One region of the Rhodococcus sp. 2G genome, then DNA from elsewhere that is predicted to be linked to it. Evidence: riboswitches for the same ligand, from Rfam matches in the RefSeq annotation. Region 1 holds a riboswitch; each other region holds the start of a gene.

Region 1 (5,111 bases):
CACATCAGATTGAAGCCGTCGCAGGCACCCGCGCTGAACCATTCCTCGATGCTGTCGGCGACGGATTCGGGGGTGCCGATCATCGTCGCGTGACCACCACCCGCGGCGAGGTAGCCGAGCAGTTCGCGCAGGGTGGGACGGCGGGTCTCGATGATGCGCTGCACCGTCGCGTAGCGCCCCTGCGGCCCGGTGAACTCCTCGATGGGTGGCAGGTCGTCGACGGGAGCGTCGAGGTCGTGGCCGGTGTAGTCCTGACCCGTGAAGACGCCGAGCTGGGTGACGGCGGCATCGACGTCGAGGAGCGCATCGAGTTCCGCCTTCTTCGCCCACGCCTCCTCCTCGGTGCGACCGACGTAGGTGACGAGTCCGGGCAGGATGGCGACCGTACCGGGATCCCTGCCGGCCGCGGCGATCCGCGCGCGCAGGTCGGTGGCGTACTCGATCGCCGCGGTCATGTCCCACGCGACGGAGTAGACGGCCTCGGCGTGGCGGGCCGCCAGGTTGCGCCCGGTCTCCGACGCCCCCGCCTGGAACAGCACGGGTCGGCCTTGCGGGCACCGCGGCACGGTCAGGGGACCGTCGACGCGGAAGTGCTTGCCCCGGTGATGGATCGGACGGATCGCGGAGGAGTCCAGGAACCTGCCGCCGACCCGGTCGACGAGGACACCGCCGTCGTCCCACGAATCCCACAGTGCGCACAGCACTTCGATGAACTCTTCCGCCCGGGCATATCGCTCCGTGTGCGGCGGGAGCGCGTCGAATCCGTGGTTGCGCGCTTCCTCGTCGAACATCGAGGTGACGATGTTGGCTCCTACGCGGCCACCACTGATGTGGTCGAGCGAGGCCAGCATCCGTGCCGCGTGGAACGGCGTGAAGAAGCTTGCAGAAACGGTGGTGACCAGACCGATGTGCTCGGTCGCGCGCGCCATGGCCGCCAGCGCGGTGAGGGGTTCGAGGAACCAGGTGGTGCCCGCCGTGTACTTCGGGTTGACGCTGTGACCGTCCGCGAAGAACACGGCGTCGAGGCGTCCTCGTTCGGCGGTGCGGGCGAGTTCCTCGAAATACGTGATGTCGCCGATGCGTTCGGCGGCGGAGTCGGGATGGCGCCATGCCGCCGAGTGGTGCCCGACGCCGTAGAGGAAGGCGTTGAGGTGGAGGGTGCGTGGTCCGGTCATCAGTTCATCACCAGTCCCCCGTCGACCACCAGGTTCTGCCCGGTGACGGCCCGCGACCAGTCGGAGGCGAAGAACAGCACCGCGGCCGCGAGATCCTCGGGGGTGGTGACCTTCCGCAGCGGCGTCGACGACGCGATGAGGTCGAACACCGCTTCGGGGGTCGCCGACGATGCGTCGGTCGTGCGCAGCAGCCCACCGGAGACCATGTTGACGCGGATCCCGTCGGGGCCGAGGTCGGCGGCGAAGGTGCGGGTCAGCGACAGCAGCGCGGCCTTGGCGGCGGTGTAGTCGTGGTACGGGACGACGGGGTGCTGGAACAGGTTGGTGCCGATGTTGACGACGCTGCCGCCGCCGGCTTCCCGCATGCCCGGCAGCGCGGCCTGGATGACGTTGACGGCACCACCGACGACCCCGTCGAACTGGGCACCGAATTCGGCGTATCCGATCTCGTCCGCCTTGGCGCGGGCGTCGCCGTTGAACGAGAAGTCGGGCAGGGCGTTGTTGACGACCGTGGTGACGGGTCGCCCGAAGTGCTCGCGGGCCCGCGCGAACAGCGACTCGACGTCGGCGCGGTCGGTGACATCGGCTTTCAGAGCGACGGCCCGCTCGGGTCCGATCTTGTCGGCCAGTTCGTGCGCGCTCTCGCCGCTGCGCCGGTAATCGAGAACGACGGCGGCTCCTTCGTCGGCGAACGCCTGCGCGATGCTGTGGCCGAGGCCGCGACCGGCACCGGTGACGAGGACGACCTGGTTCTGCAATGACATCTTCTGTGCCTTCCCTGTGTCGGGAAGGGTGCGTGAGGGCGACAGACCTCAGGCCTGTCGCCGGCTCGGCATCCCTTCGCTCGCATAATCGAGATCAGGTTCGACGGGTGTTCTCTCAGCCGTGTCCGGCACCCCGTGTCGAGTCCTGCGCACAGGTTACACCTCGGGATCTCGACCCCGTCGAGACCGTCGGCGTCGGCATTCATCGGATCGTCACATCACCGACCCGGGAACTTAGCTCAGATCGGCGTTAAAATGAGCCTTTCCTGCCCCGATCCGTGAAAGGAGATTCCGACGCACACGCCGGCCCCCTACAACGCTCCCTACGTCTCCCTTTCCCAGCAGGTCGGAGACGCCCCGCCGCTCGACCGTGCCCCGGTCCGCGGACCCGCGCGCCACGAGGACGTCGTATGGTTCGAGGATCGCTACGCGATCCCCATCACCACCACGACGCCCGACGAAGCGCAGATCGAGGACGTACTGCTCCTGCGCCGCGCCCTCGACCGGGCGCACATCGACTACCTGCTCGTCCGCGACGACAGCGACCGCCCGATCCTGGCGATCGACCGTGCCGATCGGAAGAGATTGCGTGCCGCGCTCGCCGAGGGATGCGCCGACGAGCCGTTCTACTCGAAGGCTGTCGGCTCCAAGCGACGCCCGGTTCCGGTGTCGGACGGACGGCTCTCACGCGACAGGAAGGACCGCGTGTTCCGGCTGTTCCGCCCGCGCGTCGAGCTGACCAGCGGGTTGCGGTACGGCGCGTCGAACGGTGTGGACATCGAGCTGTGGACCTACACCGACGACGAGGTGATCATGCCTCGTCCGAACGCCCTCACCCGCACGGTCGCCCTGCGCGACGAGATGCGCCGGACGACGGTCGAGCGGTACGGACAGCTGTGGCCCACGATCGAGGGCATGTTCGACCGCCACCCCGGCGACATCCCGTTCGAGATCGACCTCGTGTTCTCGTGGGTGGACGGGTCGTCGAAGTCGTTCCAGGCCAAGCGCGCGAAACTGATGCAGAACTACGTCGTCGGCGAAGGTGACGACTCGCCGGCGCGCTACCGGCAGATCAACGAACTCAAGTACGCCCTGCGTTCGGTCCACATGTACGCGCCGTGGGTGCGGCGGATCTTCGTCGCCACCGACTCGCCGCGACCGGCGTGGCTCGCCGACGATCCGCGTGTGACGTTCGTGCGGAGCGAGGAGTTCTTCGCCGACCCGTCGGCGCTGCCCACCTACAACTCGATGGCGGTCGAGTCGCAACTGCACCACATCCCGGGGCTGTCCGAGCACTTCCTGTACTCGAACGACGACATGTTCTTCGGTCGCCGGGTGAGCCCGAGCCTGTTCTTCTCCGGCGGGGGTGTCAGCAAGTTCATCGAGTGCGACGTGCGGATCGGGCTGGGTCGGAACGACCCGTCGCGCAGCGGATTCGAGAACTCCGCCCGCATGAACCGCAAGCTCCTGCAGGATCGCTTCGGGGTCACCATCACTCGGCACCTCGAACACACCCCGGTCCCGTTGCGCAGGTCGATCATGGCGGAGATGGAACGCGAGTTCGGGGACGAGTTCGCTGCGACGGCGGCGAGCCCGTTCCGGGCGGCCGACAACATCTCGGTGACGAACTCCTTCTACCACTACTACACGCTGCTGACCGGCCGCGCGGTGCAGCAGACCACGGCGAAGGTGGAGTACGTCGACACCACTGTGAAGTCCGGTCTGCGACATCTGGACACGATCCTGGCGCGCCGCAATCTCGACCTGTTCTGCCTCAACGACGGCAGCACGCCCGAGGTCGACCTGGAGCTGCGCACCGCGAAGGTCACGCAGTTCCTGGAGCGGTACTACCCGATCCCGGCACCCTGGGAGACCGGCCACCCGGGCCGACCGGACGTCGGTTAGATCCGAACGGTGAGGTCGGGGTTCTCGGGGATGCGGATGCCGGCTTCGGCCAGACGCCGCGCCGCGTCCTCGGCCGTGTGGGGCTGCCCGGCGGTGGCGTAACTTCCGCTGGGCACCACGGAGTGCACGATCGTGTCGGGATAGACGTGCACGAGGTTGAAACCCTGCGCGCCGTCGTGCCCGCGCTGCGAACCGACCGGGACGTTCAGATCCTGGGTGTAGCAGGTCGACGAGGCGACGGACACCGGGATGCCTGCGAAGGTGGCCGAGGTCGAGTAGTGCAGGTGACCACCGAGGATGGCGCGGACATCGGTGCCGCGCAATACTTCGGCGAGGCCCGCTTGGTCGCGCAGTTCGACAAGGACAGCCATGTCGAACACGCTCGGCACGGGCGGATGATGCAGTGCGAGAACGGTACCGAACGGGACGGGTGTCGAGAGTTCGTCGGCGAGCCAGGTGAGCTGGTCGTCGGTCACCTCACCGTGGTGATGGCCCGGGACCGAGGTGTCGAGGCTGACGATCCGAAGTCCGCCCACGGTGTGGACGGCGTCGATCGGTGCGCCGAGAGGCGCTTCGTCGAGCAGCTCTTCACGGAAGGTCGCGCGGTCGTCGTGGTTGCCCATCGCCCACACGATCTCGGCGTCGAGCGCTGCGGCCAGTGGTTCGACGAGTCCGCGGAGCTTGCGGTAGGCGTCGGGCTGGCCGCGATCGGCGAGGTCGCCGGTGAACACCAGGGCGTCGGGTCGGACCCGGGAGGCCCGGATGTCGTCGAGGATCAGGCCGAGGCGGGTGTCGGCGTCGACGGTGCCGTAGAGGAGTTCGTCTCCACCGACGAGGTGGGTGTCGGTGAGGTGGAGCAGCGTGTGCGAAGGTCTGGGGTATTCGGCAATTCGTTCAGGGGCCGGAGAACTGCCCATGATCTCTCACTTCCATTCGCCCGTTTCGGGCACTCGATCGCCATCAACGGTAGCGATTGTGTTTCCACGACTCCATGGCTTCTGGATCACATCGAGACCCAGACCCCGCGGCGAACAGCGTGTCATTGCCTGGTGACCTGCGGAAACGGACAGCCGCTTCAGCCCTGGTGATCTGGCTCACAACAGAGGGTCGTTCACGGACCGGTCGTTGACGCGGTGAACCGGGGCTCGCCCCGCGTGTTACGGCAGCGAACCCCGGTTCGGCGCGCGAACAGGGTCGACGGACGTTCGGCGTCCGACACACGACTGCCGTTCCCTCTCGACGTCCCCACCGGGAGTGCCATGGATTC
Region 2 (8,812 bases), 2.5 Mb from region 1:
GATCACGAGCATCGAGGTCGTCGACGACGCGTCGGCCCGGCGCGCCGCCGAAGCGCTCCATGCGCTCGGCGCCCAGTGGGTGATCGTCAAGGGCGGTCATCTGCGCAGCTCGGAGAAGAGCACCGACCTGCTGTTCGACGGCGACCGTTTCCTCGAGTTCAGCACGCCGCGCATCGAGACCGGCAACGACCACGGCGGCGGCGACACGCTCGCAGCCGCGATCGCGTCCGCCCTCGCGCATGGCCGGTCGGTGCCCGAGGCAGTCGAGTTCGCGAAGGAATGGATCACGAAGTGCCTCGAGTGGTCCTACGACCTCGGTCACGGCCACGGCCCGGTCAACCCGTTGTGGCGACTGCACGAGCGCTGATCGCGCCCGTCTTCACTCGGTGAACTCGGCGCGCACCTCGGCCCGCTGGTCACCTGCGGGCACCCCGTCGGGTCCGTCGATCGAATTCGCGTAGACAGCCGTGCCGTAGGCGACGGCGGCGGCCGCCGCGGCGAACGCGTCGCGGTCGATGCCGGCCAGGGTGTCCTCGGGGGTGTGGTAGTTCGGGTCGAAGGGCTGGTCGGCGGTGCCACCCCACAGGTCGGCCTGTTCGGGGGTCTTGACGTCGTCGGCGCCGGTGAACACCCCGCCCGCGGGGATGCCGAAGGCGACGAACGGACCGTAATCGGAACGGCCGTCGAAATCCGTTCCGCCGACCTCGATTCCGCGTTCGTCGAAGAACTGCGCGAAGGTCCGTTCGATACCCGCCGAGCCCTCCGGTCCGGGTCCTTCACCGACGGCGTCGGAGTCGTCGCCGTCGAACACCAGATATCCGGCGTTGGGCGAGCCGAGCATGTCGAAGTTCAGGTACAGGGCGATGTCGAGTCGTTCCTCGTCGGACAGCGACTCGACGTACCTCGTGGAGCCGACCAGTCCGACCTCCTCGGCGCCCCAGAACGCGAACCGCACGGCGTTGGTCACGCCCGGCTCGCTGCCGAGTTGCAGCGCGGTCTCGAGGACGGCGGCGACGCCGGTTCCGTTGTCGTTGATCCCCGGTCCTTCGGGGACGCTGTCGAGGTGCGCGCCGACGACGACCACGTCGTCGGTCGAGCCGGTGCGCGTCTGCGCGATCACGTTGCGCGACTTCCGGTCCTCGGTGCGGGTCTGGAGTGTCACCGTCACGGTGGTCGCGGCGGACAGGCGCTCGGCGTCGGCCCCGGCCACGCCTCCGACCGGGATGCGGGGGTTCGATTCCGCCCCGAGACCGGCGGCGGCGAGCGGGTCGTCCTCGTTGTTGGCGACGAGCAGCGCGGCCGCTCCCCGTTCGGCGGCGACCTGCTCCTTGACGGCGAAGGTGCACACGCCGCGATCGACGATCACCACCGCGCCGGTCGCGTCGATGCCGTCGTAGTCGGTGGCCTCGCAGCCGGGGGTGTCGTCGGGGGCGATGCGCACGACGCGCGCGGTGAGCCCCTCCGGTCCCGTCGACGGCGACATGCCGAGTGCGCTCACGCCCATCGGCTCCCCGTCGACGGTGAGCTGCTCGTTCTCGACGGCGAACAGGGTCGTGTCGAACTCCGGTGTCTGCACGTCGAATCCGGCGTCGCGCAGGGCTCCGGCGACGTAGTCGACGCTCGCGTCGTAGCCGGGGGTCCCGAGCGAACGGTTTCCGTCGTTCTCGCCGGCGATCCGTTCGAGTTCCGTCAGGTGCGTCATGACGGCATCGAGTTGCACGGCGTCGGCGAGCGCCGTCGGCTCGACGGGCGGCGCCTCCACCTCCGCCTCCGAGCATCCCGCCGTCAGCAGTACACCGGCGGCGATCAGGGCCGCTCCCCGCATGCCGTATCTCGTCTGCGCCCGCGCCATCGACCGAGCGTACACAAAAGCACTGCGCCGCACGGGGAAACCGTGCGGCGCAGTGTGCGGAGGCAGAACCTGCGGCGTGTCGAGGTAGTACCTCAGGCGTCGCGGCGGTTGACCACCACGAGTGAGGCCGCGAACACAAGGAACGAGAAGGCCGCGAAGTACAGGAGCGATCCCCATGGACCCCAGTGGAATTCGATTCCCTGCCCGATACCCAGGAAGTTGTTCGCGTTCGCGAACGGCAGGAACGGCTGGATCTCGCGGCCCACCGAACCGAACAGCGCGAACAACGACTCGAGCAGCAGCGGCCACAGCATCAGCAGCGCGATCGTGCCGGCCGACTGCCGCAACAGCGTGCCCACACCGACCGCGAGGAAGACGCACAGGAACGCGTAGATCGCGGTGCCGTAGACCGCGCGCCACGCCGTGTCGCCGCTGAGGACGAGTTCGCGACCTGCGTCGGGCCCGGCCAGTGCCTTCGCGAGGTAGAAGGCACCGAACGAGACCGCGAGTGTCAGCACCGCGCCCAGCACACCGATGAGCAGGGCCTTCATCGTCAGGAGCATGGTGCGGTTCGGGGTGGCCTGGAAGGTCGTGCGGATGACCCCGAAACGGTATTCGCTGGTGACCGACAGTGCCGCGAGGATCATGAGCACCAGCACACCGAAGCCGGTGACGCCGCTGACCGCGACGTCCACGGTCGGATAGAACCGTCCCAGTTCGTCGTCCATCCCGGCCGACGCGCGGGAGACCGACCCGAGGATCGCGGCCAGACCCAGGCCGAGGGCGACGATGACGAGGGTGCACCACAGCGGTGACTGCACCGACGTGAGCTTGATCCGTTCGGCCCGCAGTGTGTCGAGCGCCGTACTCATCACAGTCCACCCTTCATGACGTCGTCGACTCCGGATCCGTGGTATTCGACCTCGCCACCGGTGAGTTTCATGAACGCTTCCTCGAGCGACGCGTTGCGTCCCGCGAGTTCGTGCAGCACGATCGACCGGGTCGCAGCGAGTTCGCCGATCTCCGCCGCCGGAGCGCCCGAGACGTGCAGGGCACCGTCGTCCTCCCGCACAGTGTGCCCGCGTTCGGTGAGCGCGGTGCGCAGCTCGTCGAGTTGCGGGCTGCGCACGACGACGAACGAGTCGGACGCGCGGTCGACGAACGCCTTCACCGAGGTGTCGGCGATGAGCCGTCCACGGCCGATGACGATGAGATGTTCGGCGGTCTGTGCCATCTCCGAGAGCAGGTGGCTGGACACGAGCACCGTGCGGCCTTCCGCGGCGAGCGCCTGCATGAACCTCCGGATCCACACGATGCCCTCGGGGTCGAGGCCGTTGACCGGTTCGTCGAACAGCAGCACGCGCGGGTTGCCGAGCAGTGCGGCGGCGAGACCGAGTCGCTGCGACATGCCGAGCGAGAAGCCGCCGGCGCGCTTGCCCGCGACCTCCGTCAGTCCCACCTGGCGCAGAACCTCGTCGACACGCGAGGCAGGCAGACCGTTCGACGCGGCCAGCCAGGCGAGATGCGACCGCGCCGACCGGTTGGGATGCACCCACTTCGCGTCGAGCAACGCCCCGACGGTGGTGAGCGGCCGTGTCAGCTCGCTGTACGGCTTCCCTTCGATCAGTGCGGTTCCCGAGGTCGGCCGGTCCAGCCCCAGGATCATGCGCATCGTGGTGGACTTCCCCGCGCCGTTGGGGCCGAGGAAGCCGGTGACGATGCCGGGACGGACCGTGAACGTCAGGTCGTCGACCGCGGTCGTGGACCCGAAGGTCTTGGTCAAGCCGGTCACTTCGATCATGCGCACCACCCTACGTGCGGCTCCGGCGAGCGCATCCGATCACACTCCCCGGAGCCGCACGCGGTGCGTCAGGGGACGAAGACCTCGGTGGTGACCGGGATGCTCGGTCGCTCGGTACGCATCGTCAGGGCAACGCGGCCGGGCCCGGGGAACACGTGCATGACCAACGGCCGGGTGCTCGTGTGGAAGGCCGGCACGAAGCGGGTCTCCGTACCGCGGGCACCGGTGTCGAGGTTGTGCCAGTCGAAAGCGACGGTGACGTCGCAGTTCAGGATGCTCGGCGTCCACTCGCCGAGAAGCGAGTAGCCCTGCGTGATCCGCAGTTCGATCCCGTGGGTGGCACCCGGCGCCGAGGAGTACTCGTAGAGCGGGCCGTCGAAGGCGGTTCCACCGGCGCGCACGATGCCGGCGCAGATGCCGTCGCCCAATGTCAGCACGGGTGGCGTGGACAACTCCGTCGTCGCGCACGACCTCGGTCCGGTGTTCGACCAGCCCATCTGACACGGTTCCTGGGCGCCCGCGACACCCGGCGCCGCGACGGCGACGACAGTGCCCATGAGCCCGGCAGCGGCGGCAGCGAGAATTCTGTGTGCAACTGTCATGCCCGGGGATCGTACAGACCGATCGGTAACCCGTCGCGCGACAATCGGAAACCCCTGAACACCAAGGTGCTCAGGGGCTTCCCGTACCGGTCACGGCTCCATCGGCGAAGATGCCTGGGCCCAGAAGCGTTTCGGGATCCGGCCGGCGTGCCGGGCACGGAATCCCGCTTCGACGGCGTGACGCATCGCCGACGCCATCAGCGCCGGATCCTTCGCGCGGGTGACGGCGGTCGCGAGCAGCACGGCGTCGCAACCGAGTTCCATCGCGAGCGCCGCGTCGGAGGCGGTTCCGATTCCCGCGTCGAGGATCACCGGCACACCCGCAGCCTCGACGATCATCTCGATGTGGTGCGGGTTCGAGATACCGAGGCCGGTCCCGATCGGCGAGCCGAGCGGCATCACCGCGGCACAACCGACGTCCTCGAGGCGCCGCGCGAGGACGGGATCGTCGGTCGTGTACGGCAGGACGACGAAGCCGTCGTCGACGAGTTGTTCGGCCGCGGAGACGAGTTCGATGGCGTCGGGCAGCAGCGTCCGTTCGTCGGCGATGACCTCGAGTTTCACCCAGTCGGTCTCCAGCGCCTCCCGCCCGAGCTGCGCGGTCAGCACGGCTTCCTTCGCGCCGCGGCACCCGGCAGTGTTCGGCAGCGGTTCGATGCCGAGGCGGCGCAGCAGGTCGAGGACACCGGTTCCGGAGGCCGCGTCGACACGGCGCATCGCGACGGTGGTCAGTTCGGTGCCCGACGCGACGAGTGCCTCCTCGAGCACGGCCAGGTTCGCCGCGCCACCGGTGCCGGTGATCAGCCGCGATCCGAAGGTGCGGCCGGCGATGGTGAGCTGCGGCAGGTCGGCGCCGGGATCGTGTGTGTCAGCCACCCTGGACCGCCGTGAGGATCTCGATGCTCGCTCCGCGCGTGACCGGCTCCGACCAGCGGCCACGCGGGCACACGACACCGTCGACGGCGACCGCGATGCCCTTCTCGGGCAGACCGAGCTCGTTCAGCAGTTGTGACACGGTCGGGGCCGCGTCGTAGTACTTGTCCTCACCGTTGACGGTGATGCCCACGGATACGTTCGTCATCCCACACTCGCTTCCGTAATTCGTCCAGGACAGGCGTACTGCGCGTCGGCCAGCGACCGCCCACCGAGTTCGGCGAGCACCGCGTCGACGGTGAGCGGCGTGAGCAGCACACCGTTGCGGCCGTGGCCGGTCGCGGCGACGACACGATCGGAGAGCCGGCCGATCAGCGGCAGGTTGTCGGGGGTCATCGGGCGCAGGCCCGCACTCGCCTCGAACAGTTCGTACTCGCCGAGCGCAGGAAAGATCTTCTCGGCGTCGGCGATCAGATCGCGCACCCCGGCCACCGTGACCTGTGTGTCGGACGCCTCGTACTGTGTGGCGCCCACGACGAGGCCGTCGTGGCGGGGCACCAGATAGGCGGGGCGTCCGTGGACACTCGCGCGCACGGTGCGCTGCGGCGGCGGAGTCGCGCCCGGCCGCACCCGCAGGCGCAGGATCTCGCCCTTGACCGGACGGACCGGAAGGCCCGGCCACAGTCGCGCCGACGCCGAGCCGGCGGCGAGCACCACCTGATCGTCGGGAAGGTCGGCGAGATCGTGGACGGCGGCGTCGGAGAAACGCACCCCGGCCGCGGTGGCCGCGACGCGCAGGGCGTCGACGAGCGTACGGTTGTCGACCGACGACTCGGTGGGCGCGAGCAGTCCGAGACGCACCTTCGGGCCGAGCGACGGTTCGAACTCCCGGATCTCCGCACGGGAGAGCAGACGCATCTCGTGCCCCCGCTCCCCGACCCATTCGGCGACGGTCCGCAAGTCGGCCGCGTCCGCCGCGTCGAGCGCGACAGTCAGCGACTCCTCGGCGGTGAACACGTCGACGCCGGTCTCCGCGCGCAGTGCATCCGCGAATCCGGGCCAGCGGTCGAGCGAGGCCGCACCCAGGGACAGCACGTGGTCCTCACCGGGCCAGCCCTCGGACAGCGGGGCCAGCATCCCGCCGGCCACCCACGAGGCGCCACTGCCGGGATTCGGGTCGTGCACGGTCACGATGTGCCCCGAGCGGGCCGCGCGCCATGCGATCGACAGCCCGATCACTCCGCCACCCACGACGGCCACAGTTGCCATTGGTCCACCTCACTCCCTGCGCCGGCATGATCCGGGTCAGGTCATAACGGTCGGGGCCGGCAGGCCCCCTCTCAGCCCCGCGAACCTCGGGACTCCCGTGTCGTCACTTTCTGCTTAGAGGCTACCGTCTTGGTCGTGACCACCTATCGCGGCAACCATCCCGACCCGCGCGGCCGCCTCGCGACCGCCCGGTTGTATCTGTGCACCGACGCTCGCCGGGACACCGGCGACCTCGCACGGTTCGTCGAGGAGGCCCTCGCCGGTGGGGTCGACATCGTCCAGTTGCGCGACAAGGACTCGGCCGGCGAGAAGAAGTTCGGACGCCTCGAGGCACGCGAGGAACTCGCCGCCCTCGAGATCATCGGCGAGGCGTGTGCACGCCACGGTGCGCTCCTGGCCGTGAACGACCGCGCCGACATCGCGCTCGCGTCGGGCGCCGACATCCTGCATCTCGGTCAGGGCGACCTGCCGGTGCGGCACGCGCGGCAGATCCTCGGCGACGAGATCGTCATCGGCCGCTCGACGTCGAGCCGCGCGCAGGCTGCGCTCGCCGACATCGAGGCGGGCGTCGACTACTTCGCATCCGGGCCGGTGTGGGACACACCGACCAAGCCGGGACGGACCGCAGCGGGGCTGGAGGTGACGCGCGAGGTCGCGCAGTCGCAGCCGGCACGGCCGTGGTTCGCGATCGGCGGCATCGATCTCGAGCGGCTCCCCGAGGTGCTCGACGCCGGTGCCACGCGGGTCGCGGTGGTCCGGGCGATCACGAAGGCATCCGATCCGCGGGCAGCCGCGGCGGCGCTGAAGGCCGCACTCCCGACCTGAGGCGTTACAGCCAGCCCAGCACGGCCGAGGGCGACATCGAGATCGTGCCCCTGGGCAACCGCGCGCGCAGGCCGCGATCCGCGGTGACCACGACCGTCACCCCGGGGTCGACCACGGCCGTGGTGGAGGCGAGCCGTGCCAGCTCGTCGTCGCCGCTGCCGTCCGCGCTGTGCACCGGGATCCGGACGTCGTCGATCGTCGCGTCGCGGGCATGCCCTTCGAGGACCGCTTCGACGCGGGGGACCCAGCCGAACGTCCCGTCGGGAATTTCGACGGTGCGGGGCAGGACCGCGGCGAGGTCGGCGAGCAGGGCGCTCGTCGCGCCGGGGCGGTCGCGCCACCATCCGGTGGGGCCGCTCGCTCCGAGCACGTTCGCGGTGTCGAGCAGCATGCGTACCGGTGAGGTGCGCAGCGACGGCCACGCCTCGGCGAAGCCGCTGTGCAGCGGCATCGCCTCGACCTCCGGTTCGGGCACCCAGCGCAGTTCGGTGCTCTCCTGGTTGAGACTGGTCACGAGAGTTTCGGTGGCGTCGGCGACGACGGTGGTGTAGGTCCATCCGCCTGCGAGACCGGACGTGACGCGTTCGGCGCGTACCGTCACGGCCGCGAGATCGATGCCGGCCTCCTCGTGGGCCTCCCGCACGGCGGCGTCGACGGTGCTCTCGTGCGAGTCGCGCGCTCCACCGGGAAGTGCCCACGTCCCGCCCTGGTGCGACCATGCCGCCCGATGCTGCAGGAGAACCGCGGGGCGACCGTCCGCGAGCGGAGCGCGCAGCAGCAGACCTGCGGCGCCGTGCCGTCCCCAGCGCTTCTCGCCGTCCGGTCCGACCGCCCAGCCGTCACCGTCTCCACGCATTGCGTCCGTCTCTCCGACCCGCCCTCGCCCGGACCTGTACCCGGTACCGGATCCCCGCCGTCCGTGGACGGCAACAATACCGCCGGGCTGCTTATATGCTCCCCTCAGACCGCTCGACACGAGGAAGGGAGTGCCCGGTGGACGTACGGATCACCCCTCCCTTCGCTCCTGTCGAGAGCCACATCCGCGACGACGCCGATACGGACACTCCGGACGCCCGGTTCGACGACGCTCGTGCCCTGCTCCGGTCCACGCCGGTCCGGTTGGTGGTCCTCGGGGTGGTGCTCACCGTGCTGCTCGTCGCCTCGGCAGCGGTCTCCGCAACGATGGTGTCCGGCAGGCAGGCCACCCACGATCGTCTCCTCGCGTCCATCGAGCCGCTCGCCAGCGCGGCCCAGAATCTCTACAGCGCGCTGTCGGTGGCCGACGCCGCCGCCGTGACGGGCTTCATCTCGGGCGGACTCGAACCGGAGGCGGTGCGCAGTCGCTACATCCGGGCGACCAATGAGGCCGCGGAATATCTCGTCATCGCGGCGACCGGCCTGACCGATGCCGACCGCGAGACCGCGCACAACCTGACGGAGATCGGGCGGCTGCTGCCCGTCTACACGGGTCTCATCGAGACGGCTCGCACCAACAACCGCACCGGGCATCCGGTCGGCGCCGCATATCTCGGCGAGGCCTCGCACCTGATGCAGACCGAACTGCTCCCCGCCGCGCAGGAACTGCACACG
Region 3 (8,812 bases), 1.4 Mb from region 1:
CACGCAGCGCGACGGCGACGGCGGCGATGCCGTCGTGCAGCCCTTGTTCGGTCACGGCATACCCGCGGGCGCGGATCTCGGCGATCTCCTCGCGCAGCGCCGCCGGTTCGGTGACGGTGCGCTCGGTCAGTGATGGGAGTTCGGTCGCGAGGAAGTCTTCGATCCGTTCGTCGGGCAGCGACGCGAGATAGGCCTTGCCGGTCGACGCGGCGTGGAGGGGAAGGCGCGTGCCGAGGGCGAGGAAGGCGCGCAGCTGATGGGGACTGTCGAGTCGCTCGATCAGGACCAGCTCGTTCCCGTCCGGCACGGCGAGATGGACGGTCTCACCCGTCTCGGCCTGCAGGCGGTTCAGTTCCGGGAGTGCGACCTCGCGTAGGTCGTCGCCGGACGACGTCGCACTGCCCAGGCTGAACGCGCGGCCGGTAATGACCCACTGCCCGGCGTTCGCCGTCGAGGGGCGCAGCCAGCCGGCCTCGGCGAGGGTCCTGAGGCATCGCTGGACGGTGCTCTTGGGGACGTCGAGGCGCTTGCTCAACTCCGACAGCCCGACCGGTTGCGTGGTCGCGACCTCCTCGAACACGCGGAGTGCGGTGAGAACGCTGTTCATCGGAACCTTTCACGCGTCGTTGACGGCAGGCGTCACGGAATATAGGTTGAGCCGGACTGCATCGTAGCACATCGGTCCACAATATGGACCATACGCTGCGCGACACCGTCCGGCAGGACGTCGAGAAGGGACCCACCGATGACCACCATGCCCGTGCCGTTGCTGACCTCGCTCACCGAGTCCGGAGCAGGCGGCGACGACCGCAGTGCCGTCCGAGTCGGAGACGGATCGCTCACCCGTTCCGAACTGATCGCAGCCGCCGCCGCGGTGGCCGACGAGGTCGCCGGTTCCTCGCGGGTCGCCATCGACGCCACCGCGAGCATCGAGACGGTGATCGCCACGACCGGATGCCTCATGGCCGGTGTGGCCGCCGTGCCGGTGCCGCCGGATTCCGGTCCGGCCGAACGCGCGCACATCCTGAAGGACTCGGGTGCGCAGGTGTGGCTCGGCACTGCCCCCGAGGACGTCACCCTGCCCGCGATCCCGGTCGACGCGAACGCGCGCTCGTCGTCCTCGCACGCCGAGGCGGACCCGGGCAGCGCCGCAATGATCATGTACACCTCCGGAACCACCGGTGCCCCCAAGGGAGTCGTGCTCTCGCGGTCCGCCGTGGCGGCCGGCCTCGACGGCCTCGCCGAGGCGTGGAACTGGACGTCCGACGACACTCTCGTCCACGGACTTCCGCTGTTCCACGTCCACGGACTCATCCTCGGCGTCGTCGGTGCGCTCCGGCAGGGCTCGTCGCTCGTGCACACGGTGCGACCGAAGCCCGAAGCCTATGCAGCGGCGGGTGGTTCGCTCTACTTAGGTGTTCCCACCGTGTGGTCGCGGGTCGTCGCCGACGAATCGTCCGCTCGCGCACTGTCGTCCGCACGCCTCCTGGTCTCGGGCAGCGCACCCCTGCCCGTGCCGGTCTTCGAGCGCATGCTCGCCCTCACCGGCTCCGCGCCGATCGAGCGGTACGGAATGAGCGAAACGATCATCACGATCAGCACCCGCCACGACGGTGAGCGCCGGCCCGGCTGGGTGGGACTGCCGATCCAGGGCGTCTCCACCCGCCTGCGCGACCAGGCCGGCAACCTCGTGCCGCACGACGGCGACACCCTCGGCCAGTTGGAGGTGTCCGGCGCGACCCTGTTCGACGGCTACCTCGACAACCCCGAGAAGACCGCCGAGTCGATGACCGAGGACGGCTGGTTCAAGACCGGCGACATCGCCGTGATCGACGACCAGGGTTTCCACCGCATCGTCGGCCGCGAATCGGTCGACATGATCAAGTCCGGCGGCTACCGGATCGGCGCCGGCGAGGTGGAGCATGCGCTGCTGAACCATGCCGGCGTGCAGGAGGCGGCGGTGGTGGGTGTGCCGGACGACGATCTCGGACAGCGGATCGTCGCCTACGTCGTCGGGGATCTCCGTGATCCGGGCGAACTCTCGGACTTCGTCGCGCAGACCCTGTCGATCCACAAGCGCCCCCGCGAGATCCGCACCGTCGACGCTCTTCCGCGCAACGCCATGGGCAAGGTGCAGAAGAAGCTTCTCGTCGAGGACTACCTCGCAGGGAAGTGACCCGGTCTACCCGATCCGGACTTCGTCGCCGACGGTGATGTCGCCGGGAGTCGGGACGGTCGCGTAGACACCGATGCACGGCATCGGCTTGCCCTCCGGCACATTGGGCACCTGATGCGCGGTCATCACCTCACGCAGCATGTCGCGCCGCGCGGGAACCTCCTGATGGGGGAGCGTCACCATGACGCACCGCGCGGTGCGCTTGTGCGGTTCGAGGACTGCCGAGCCCACCGACACCCGTCGGCCGACCCATTCGTCCTCCACGAAACCGGTCGTGTCCGGAGTGTCGACGACCAGCTGCGGCCGGAACCGCCGCAACGCGACATCGGTGGGGTCGCCGGTGCCGAGCGCTTCGACCGCGGAGCGGGAGACGAGATGCAACGGCGCCTCGTCGTAGGTGCGGTCGCGCGGTTCGAGCCGCACGTCGTGACCAACCAGCTTCGACAGCAGGTCGTCGACCTCGGGATCGTCGCCGCGCACCACCGTGCCGTCGGCGAGCGTGAGCTCGAGTGCCGCCGGATCGCGGGGGTCGTCGTCGTTCAGAAGTCGTGCGGAGCAGGTCAACAGCAGTCCGTAGCGTCGGAAACGCTTCGCACTCGCGATGTTTCCGGTTTCGGCGTCGACCAGCGCCCACAGGTGGTCGCCGCGCACACCGTCCGCTTCGATCGCTGCGGCGTCGATCCGTTCTCCTCCGAACGATTTCACCGGATAACGCCACACCTGATCGATACGCACGACTCGTGAGCATACGGGGAACTGGGGAAAATGTTACGTGCGATTCCAACTCGCGGACGAAAACACCCGAGTCTCCGCCATGTTCTTCAACGGCGCATTGCAGATGACCTCACCACTGTTGGAACCGATGAGCGAATCCACCGCACCACTGCTCGCGATCTACCCCAATCGCAGAAACATGAGGTGGACACGTGGATGCTGCGCCGTGCCGCGGTCGATGCACGCCGCCGACTCCCGAAGCTGGATGACCCGAATCCCTCGACCTTGCTGGCTCAACGGAAGCCGGCGTCGCGGCTGACCGCGCTACGCGCTGTCCATGTCCCCGCATCCGAACAGCACGCAGAAAAGGGACGGGACCGACAGGCCTATGACGAACTCCTGCGGTCGCAGCTTGCCCTCGGAGTGCTTCGAAACGCACAAGCCGCAGAAGTCGGCATCGCCCACAAGCCCACCGGACGACTGCTCGATGCATGGTTGGCCGGCCTGCCGTACACCCCACAGGTGCACAGCTGCGGGCGATAGCCGATATCCACACCGACATGACCGCCTCCGGCCGATGAATCGGCTGCTGCAGGGAGACGTCGGCGCCGGAAAGGCCCCCGCCCTGGCAGCCACTGCGTTTGCGTTACTGGTAATCGAAGGCGGCTTTCAGGCGGTCCTCATGGCCCCGACCGATATTCTCGCTCGGCGCAACACTTCGAAGAGATCGCCGAAGCATTACGGCCTCTCGGCGTGACCGTCGACCTGCTGGTGTCCCGGACCTGCCTCTCCCCCGATCGACGCCGGTCGAGTTCGAAACCATCATGACCACACCGGTCGCACAGGCTGCGTGACCGAAACTGTCACCGAATCGTGCAGCAGTCCCCATCGAAGGCCAGCTGTGCGGACAAGGTCCCGATCTCCTCGAGTCAACAGTCGATGACATTCAGAAGAGTACCTCCTCGTAGCTCGTACCCCGGATGCACCGATTCGCTGGCCTGATCGCAGCGAGTTTCGTTGGGTGGCATGGGACGGTGTGTGGGCATGGTTGAGCATCCGACCTCTCGTGTCGGGTTGTTCCACTGGGGCTTTCGCGTTGAGGGTGGGCAGATGTCCTGGGCGTTAGGCGACGATCGGGTGTGCGCGACCGAAGGTGTTGTCGAACAAGTTGTGCCACGCTGTTTCCCACGGCCAGTTCTGCGGGAGGTGCAGCGTCAACCGTCTCGCCGAGGAGGCGACGCGGGCGGGGACCGAGACAATGGTGCGGCGGAGGGTGCCGGTCGTCGCTTTCGTCAGTTTGGGATCGCTGGTGAGGGTCCCGGCGGCGCGGGTGAGGTTGAACGCCATCACCGCGCAGACGAGCCACGCGGCGTTCGCCGGAAACGAGTTCGACGGTAGATGGGCGAGTGCGGAGTTCTTCAGGTCCGCGTGCACCTGCTCGATGATGGCGTGCTGGCGGTGAGTCTTGTCGGCGGCGACGGTATCGAGGTCGTCGGGGTCGGTGGTGGTGAAGAACGCGTGGAACCGCCAGATGTCGAACAACGTGCCCTGACCTTGGTCTTTCTTCGGTCGCAGGTCGGGGATACGCCGCACGACCAACCGTCCCGCAACGTGGTGGGCCTTCTTCTGGGAGGCGAACGCCGTGAACGGGATCTCGGCGACCTCCGCCCGCGAGATCCAGGTGTCGGTGCCCTCGTCGTAGAGGGCGTCGGTGTACTGGATCGGCGTCCACGAGGACTCGTCGTCGCCGATGGAGGCGATCGCACGTTTGATGGTGGAGGTCAGGCGCACGGTCACCGAGACATCGGCGCCGGCGCGGAGCGCGGCCCCGATGGTGGGATAGCCGTAGAAAGCGGAGTCGCCGCGGACCAGGGGCTTCGACGCGCCGTGGCCGTCCGCCCCGCCGGCCTGGGAACGCAGCCGGTCGACGGTGGCCAGCGCATCGGAGACCATCCGGGCGGCCCCGCGTGCGGAGCCGCACGCTCCTCGGCGCAGGCGTTGGCCGACGATCACCGGAGCAGCGGTCTCGGTGGTGACGGTGGCGATGAGGGCGTTGAGTCCGCGCACGCCGGAGTAGCCGTAGCCGGAGCCTTGTTTGCCGTGGCCGTGGACCTCGATGATCGAATCGTCGATATCGACCAGGACTCGCCCGGTGTCGATGCCGGGGACCAGTGGGGTCTTCTCGGCGAGGTTGCCCAGGAACCGCGAGGCGACGGCGTCGAGTTGCCGGACGTGTCCGAAGCTGAACTGGCGAAGAAACGATCCCAGGGTCGACGGTGCATAGGGGCGGTCGAAGACGGTCTCCATCGCCCCGTGCCGCAACAGTGCCAGGTCGGCGATGCTGTCGGCGCCGGCGACCATCCCACCGATCAGGGACCCGACCTTGTAGCCGGCGTTGGCACCTTTGTCGGTCGGCACGCTCAGGTGCTGATCGGCCAGGGTGAGCAGGCCGCTGGCCTGCGCCAACGCCATCACCGGGACCAGCCCCGCGGTCGACATCAGATTCGGGTCGTCGAACCTCGCCGCGGCGACGGGCCGGGTGTGAGATAGTTGCATCTGCGAGATGCCCTCCGGTGTGGTGTGAACTGATCCCTAGACAAGATCGATTCTTCCACTACGGCAGGGCATTTCGTCGTTACGACCCGCTCGCCACCCCAACCGAATCGGTGTATCCGGGCGTACAGGACGGGCCGACTTCGCACCGCTCCGACGACCGGACCAGCTACATCTGCAGCGAGACGAGTCGGGTGTTAGGGTCTGTGACGTCCCCACGGGAGCCCCATTGCAGGGGCTGAGATCGGGCTGAGGCAGCCTGCGACCGTCGAACCTGCCCGGGTAATGCCGGCGAAGGAAGTAGGAACGATTCCGATGAGTGCATCCAATTCGCATGCCCTGAGCTATGTCCACGACGAGGAACACGACCTGCGTGTACCTGTCACAGAGATCCGCTTGAACGACTCTCCCGGCGGGGTGCCGAACCCGCCGCTGCAGGTCTACCGCACTGCAGGTCCCGGTAGCGATCCGCTGGTCGGGCTCCCGCCGACGCGCTCCGACTGGATTGCTGCTCGCGGCGACGTCGAGCACTACCCGGGGCGAGAACGGGATCTGCTCGACGATGGCCGCTCGGCTGTGCGGCGTGGAGAGGCGTCCCAGGAGTGGAAGGGGCCCCGACCTGTCCCGGTGCGAGCGAAGACAGGCCGGACGGTCACGCAGATGCACTATGCCCGGGCGGGGATCATCACCCAGGAAATGCGGTTCGTGGCGCTGCGGGAGAACTGCGACGTGGAACTGGTGCGCTCGGAGGTGGCGGCGGGTCGGGCGATCATCCCCGCCAACGTCAACCACCCCGAGTCCGAGCCGATGATCATCGGCAAGTCCTTCCTGGTGAAGATCAATGCCAACATCGGCAACTCAGCGGTGACCAGCTCCATCGTCGACGAAGTCGACAAGATGCGCTGGGCCACCCGTTGGGGCGCGGACACTGTGATGGACCTGTCCACCGGCGAAGATATCCACACCACCCGAGAATGGATCATTCGCAACTCCCCGGTGCCGATCGGCACGGTGCCGATCTACCAGGCTCTGGAGAAGGTCGCCGGCCAGGCCGATGCGCTGACGTGGGAGATCTTCCGCGACACCGTGATCGAGCAGTGTGAGCAGGGTGTGGACTACATGACCATCCACGCCGGAGTGCTGCTGCGCTACGTACCGCTCACGGCCGAGCGGCTCACCGGCATCGTCTCCCGAGGTGGGTCGATCATGGCCGGTTGGTGCCTCGCCCATCACGAGGAAAATTTTCTCTACACCCACTTCGACGAACTGTGTGAGATCTTCGCCCGCTACGACGTGGCATTTTCCCTCGGGGACGGGCTGCGACCGGGGTCGATCGCCGACGCCAACGACGCCGCGCAGTACGCCGAACTGGACACTCTTGCCGAACTGACCACCCGTGCCTGGGCTCACGACGTTCAGGTGATGGTCGAAGGCCCTGGCCACATCCCGATCCATCGGGTGCGGGAAAATGTGGAGCGTCAACAGAAGTTATGTCATGGAGCGCCTTTCTACACCCTGGGGCCGCTGGTGACCGACATTGCTCCGGGCTACGACCACATCACCTCCGCGATCGGGGCCACCGAGATCGCCCGCCATGGCACCGCGATGCTGTGTTACGTCACCCCGAAGGAGCATCTGGGACTGCCGAATCGGGACGACGTGAAGACCGGGGTCATCACGTACAAGATCGCCGCTCATGCCGCCGACATCGCCAAGGGCCATCCCGGTGCCGTCGAGCGTGACGACGCGTTGTCGAAGGCGCGTTTCGAGTTTCGGTGGCGGGATCAGTTCGCTCTGTCGCTGGATCCGGATACGGCCGAGCAGTTCCATGACGAGACGCTTCCGGCCGAACCGGCCAAGACAGCGCACTTCTGCTCGATGTGTGGGCCGAAGTTCTGCTCGATGCGTATCTCCCAAGACATCCGGACCAGGTTCGGTGACGCCGCCGACCAGGCCGCCGTCGCCGGGATGCAACATATGTCCGACCAGTTCAGGGCCGCCGGCAGCACGGTGTACTTGAACGCGCCCACCGTTCCGGCCCTCGAGGATGTGGCGGGGCACGAGTCGATTGGAGCCGAAACGGGCGGTGTGCCCACGTAAGGAGTCGGGTGAGTTCCCAATGTCGCTGGCGGTCACAGTGCGACGGAGGAAACTCGCCAGCGCTGCATGGCTGGACAATCGTCGACGCTATTGTCTGTCGGCTCCGGATTCGTGCCATGTTGATGTGCGCTGCCTCGAAGGCGTTCGTCGGAGTCGTACCTCGAACGAGGGGTAGTGAGCATCTGTCCCGGTGACATGGGGGCAATGGTGTCGTGCGGCGAGGACGAACTGTTCGAAGGACCCGTCGAGTTCGAGGTGGATCGTGTCGTTTGCGACTACCACACGGTGTGCGTCGAGACCGAGCAGTCGGGCGACGACGAAGGTTGCACTCAAGGTTGCGACATTCCTGGTGATCCCTAGCGGGAGGAGGGATCCGGTGTCGGTGAGGGCTTCGTGTTCGCCGGCTCTGAGGACGAGTCTGGCGTCGGGGTGCACTCCGTGGGCTGCCACGGACACGGCGATGTTGTCACGGTCGTCGGAGCCCACGGCGGCAAGGCATCGGGCCCGGTCGAGGCGGGCGCGTTCGAGGAGGGTTCTGTCGGTACCGTGCCCGACGATGGTGGGAATGTTCAGTGCTCGGGCCAGGCGCAGATTGCGGGCTCGATCGTCGCGTTCGATGGCGACGACGGGAATGCCGAGTTCGCGGAGTTCGAGGCACAACCGGAGACCGACCTGTCCCAATCCGACGACGATGACGTGGTTGCGGCGGGGGAGAACCCGTTGACCGATCAAGCCGATGAGGCTGGTTCCGAGCAGACGTTCGATTATCCCGGCGGTGAACATGGCGGTGAACACGATCGCCGCCAACATCGCCAGAGCCGCGAACACGTCATAGGTGTGGTCGCCGTGTGAGGCCGGTGCGGGACCGACGGTGGCGACGACCTGGACTGCTTCTTTGAGGGACTCGACCCAGTGGTGGCCTTTGCCGACGGTGAGCCATATCCAATCGATCAGGAGGATGGCGAGCAGTCCGATAAGGCCGGTGAGCAGCATGCGGGTGCCGGCGTCGTGGGATCGCAGTGTGCCTACGGAGTGGACGAATCGGCGGCGAATTCTGCTGGTGCGGCTGTGGGGTAGCGGCTGCCAGGTCGGTTGGTCACCGTGGGCCGATTGCCGGAGGACGCGTGTGGTGCCATCGGGCGCGGTGTGCGCGGCGTCGATCGTGGCAGCGATGCACGGGCCGGCCAGGGACGGTGTCGCGAGGTCTGCGGGGGAGGTGACCTGACAGTGGGGAATCAATCGGGTGAGTTGGTTGGCGATGGTGCGATC

What was found. Region 1 has a riboswitch for thiamine pyrophosphate ahead of BO226_RS03520 (3-oxoacyl-ACP reductase). Riboswitches for the same ligand answer to the same signal wherever they lie in the genome.
Region 2: another riboswitch for thiamine pyrophosphate. It lies ahead of thiO (glycine oxidase ThiO); the one in region 1 lies ahead of BO226_RS03520 (3-oxoacyl-ACP reductase).
Region 3: another riboswitch for thiamine pyrophosphate. It lies ahead of thiC (phosphomethylpyrimidine synthase ThiC); the one in region 1 lies ahead of BO226_RS03520 (3-oxoacyl-ACP reductase).

The regions. Positions count from the first base shown of each region.
Region 1 covers NZ_CP018063.1:744,298-749,408, reverse strand. Annotated here, with positions in the region: gene BO226_RS03525 (LLM class flavin-dependent oxidoreductase) at 1-1,175, opposite strand, end outside; gene BO226_RS03520 (3-oxoacyl-ACP reductase) at 1,175-1,939, opposite strand; TPP riboswitch at 1,994-2,085, opposite strand; gene BO226_RS03510 (stealth family protein) at 2,372-3,844, shown strand; gene BO226_RS03505 (phosphodiesterase) at 3,841-4,761, opposite strand.
Region 2 covers NZ_CP018063.1:3,261,461-3,270,272, forward strand. Annotated here, with positions in the region: gene thiD (bifunctional hydroxymethylpyrimidine kinase/phosphomethylpyrimidine kinase) at 1-367, shown strand, start outside; gene BO226_RS15350 (M20/M25/M40 family metallo-hydrolase) at 380-1,852, opposite strand; gene BO226_RS15355 (ABC transporter permease) at 1,945-2,724, opposite strand; gene BO226_RS15360 (ABC transporter ATP-binding protein) at 2,724-3,653, opposite strand; gene BO226_RS15365 (hypothetical protein) at 3,722-4,255, opposite strand; gene BO226_RS15370 (thiazole synthase) at 4,346-5,131, opposite strand; gene thiS (sulfur carrier protein ThiS) at 5,124-5,336, opposite strand; gene thiO (glycine oxidase ThiO) at 5,333-6,397, opposite strand; TPP riboswitch at 6,394-6,506, opposite strand; gene thiE (thiamine phosphate synthase) at 6,533-7,222, shown strand; gene BO226_RS15390 (NUDIX hydrolase) at 7,227-8,078, opposite strand; gene BO226_RS15395 (hypothetical protein) at 8,216-8,812, shown strand, end outside.
Region 3 covers NZ_CP018063.1:4,620,899-4,629,710, forward strand. Annotated here, with positions in the region: gene BO226_RS21965 (IclR family transcriptional regulator) at 1-607, opposite strand, end outside; gene BO226_RS21970 (acyl-CoA synthetase) at 755-2,176, shown strand; gene BO226_RS21975 (MOSC domain-containing protein) at 2,183-2,911, opposite strand; gene BO226_RS21985 (IS1380 family transposase) at 4,013-5,446, opposite strand; TPP riboswitch at 5,651-5,760, shown strand; gene thiC (phosphomethylpyrimidine synthase ThiC) at 5,759-7,543, shown strand; gene BO226_RS21995 (potassium channel family protein) at 7,631-8,812, opposite strand, start outside.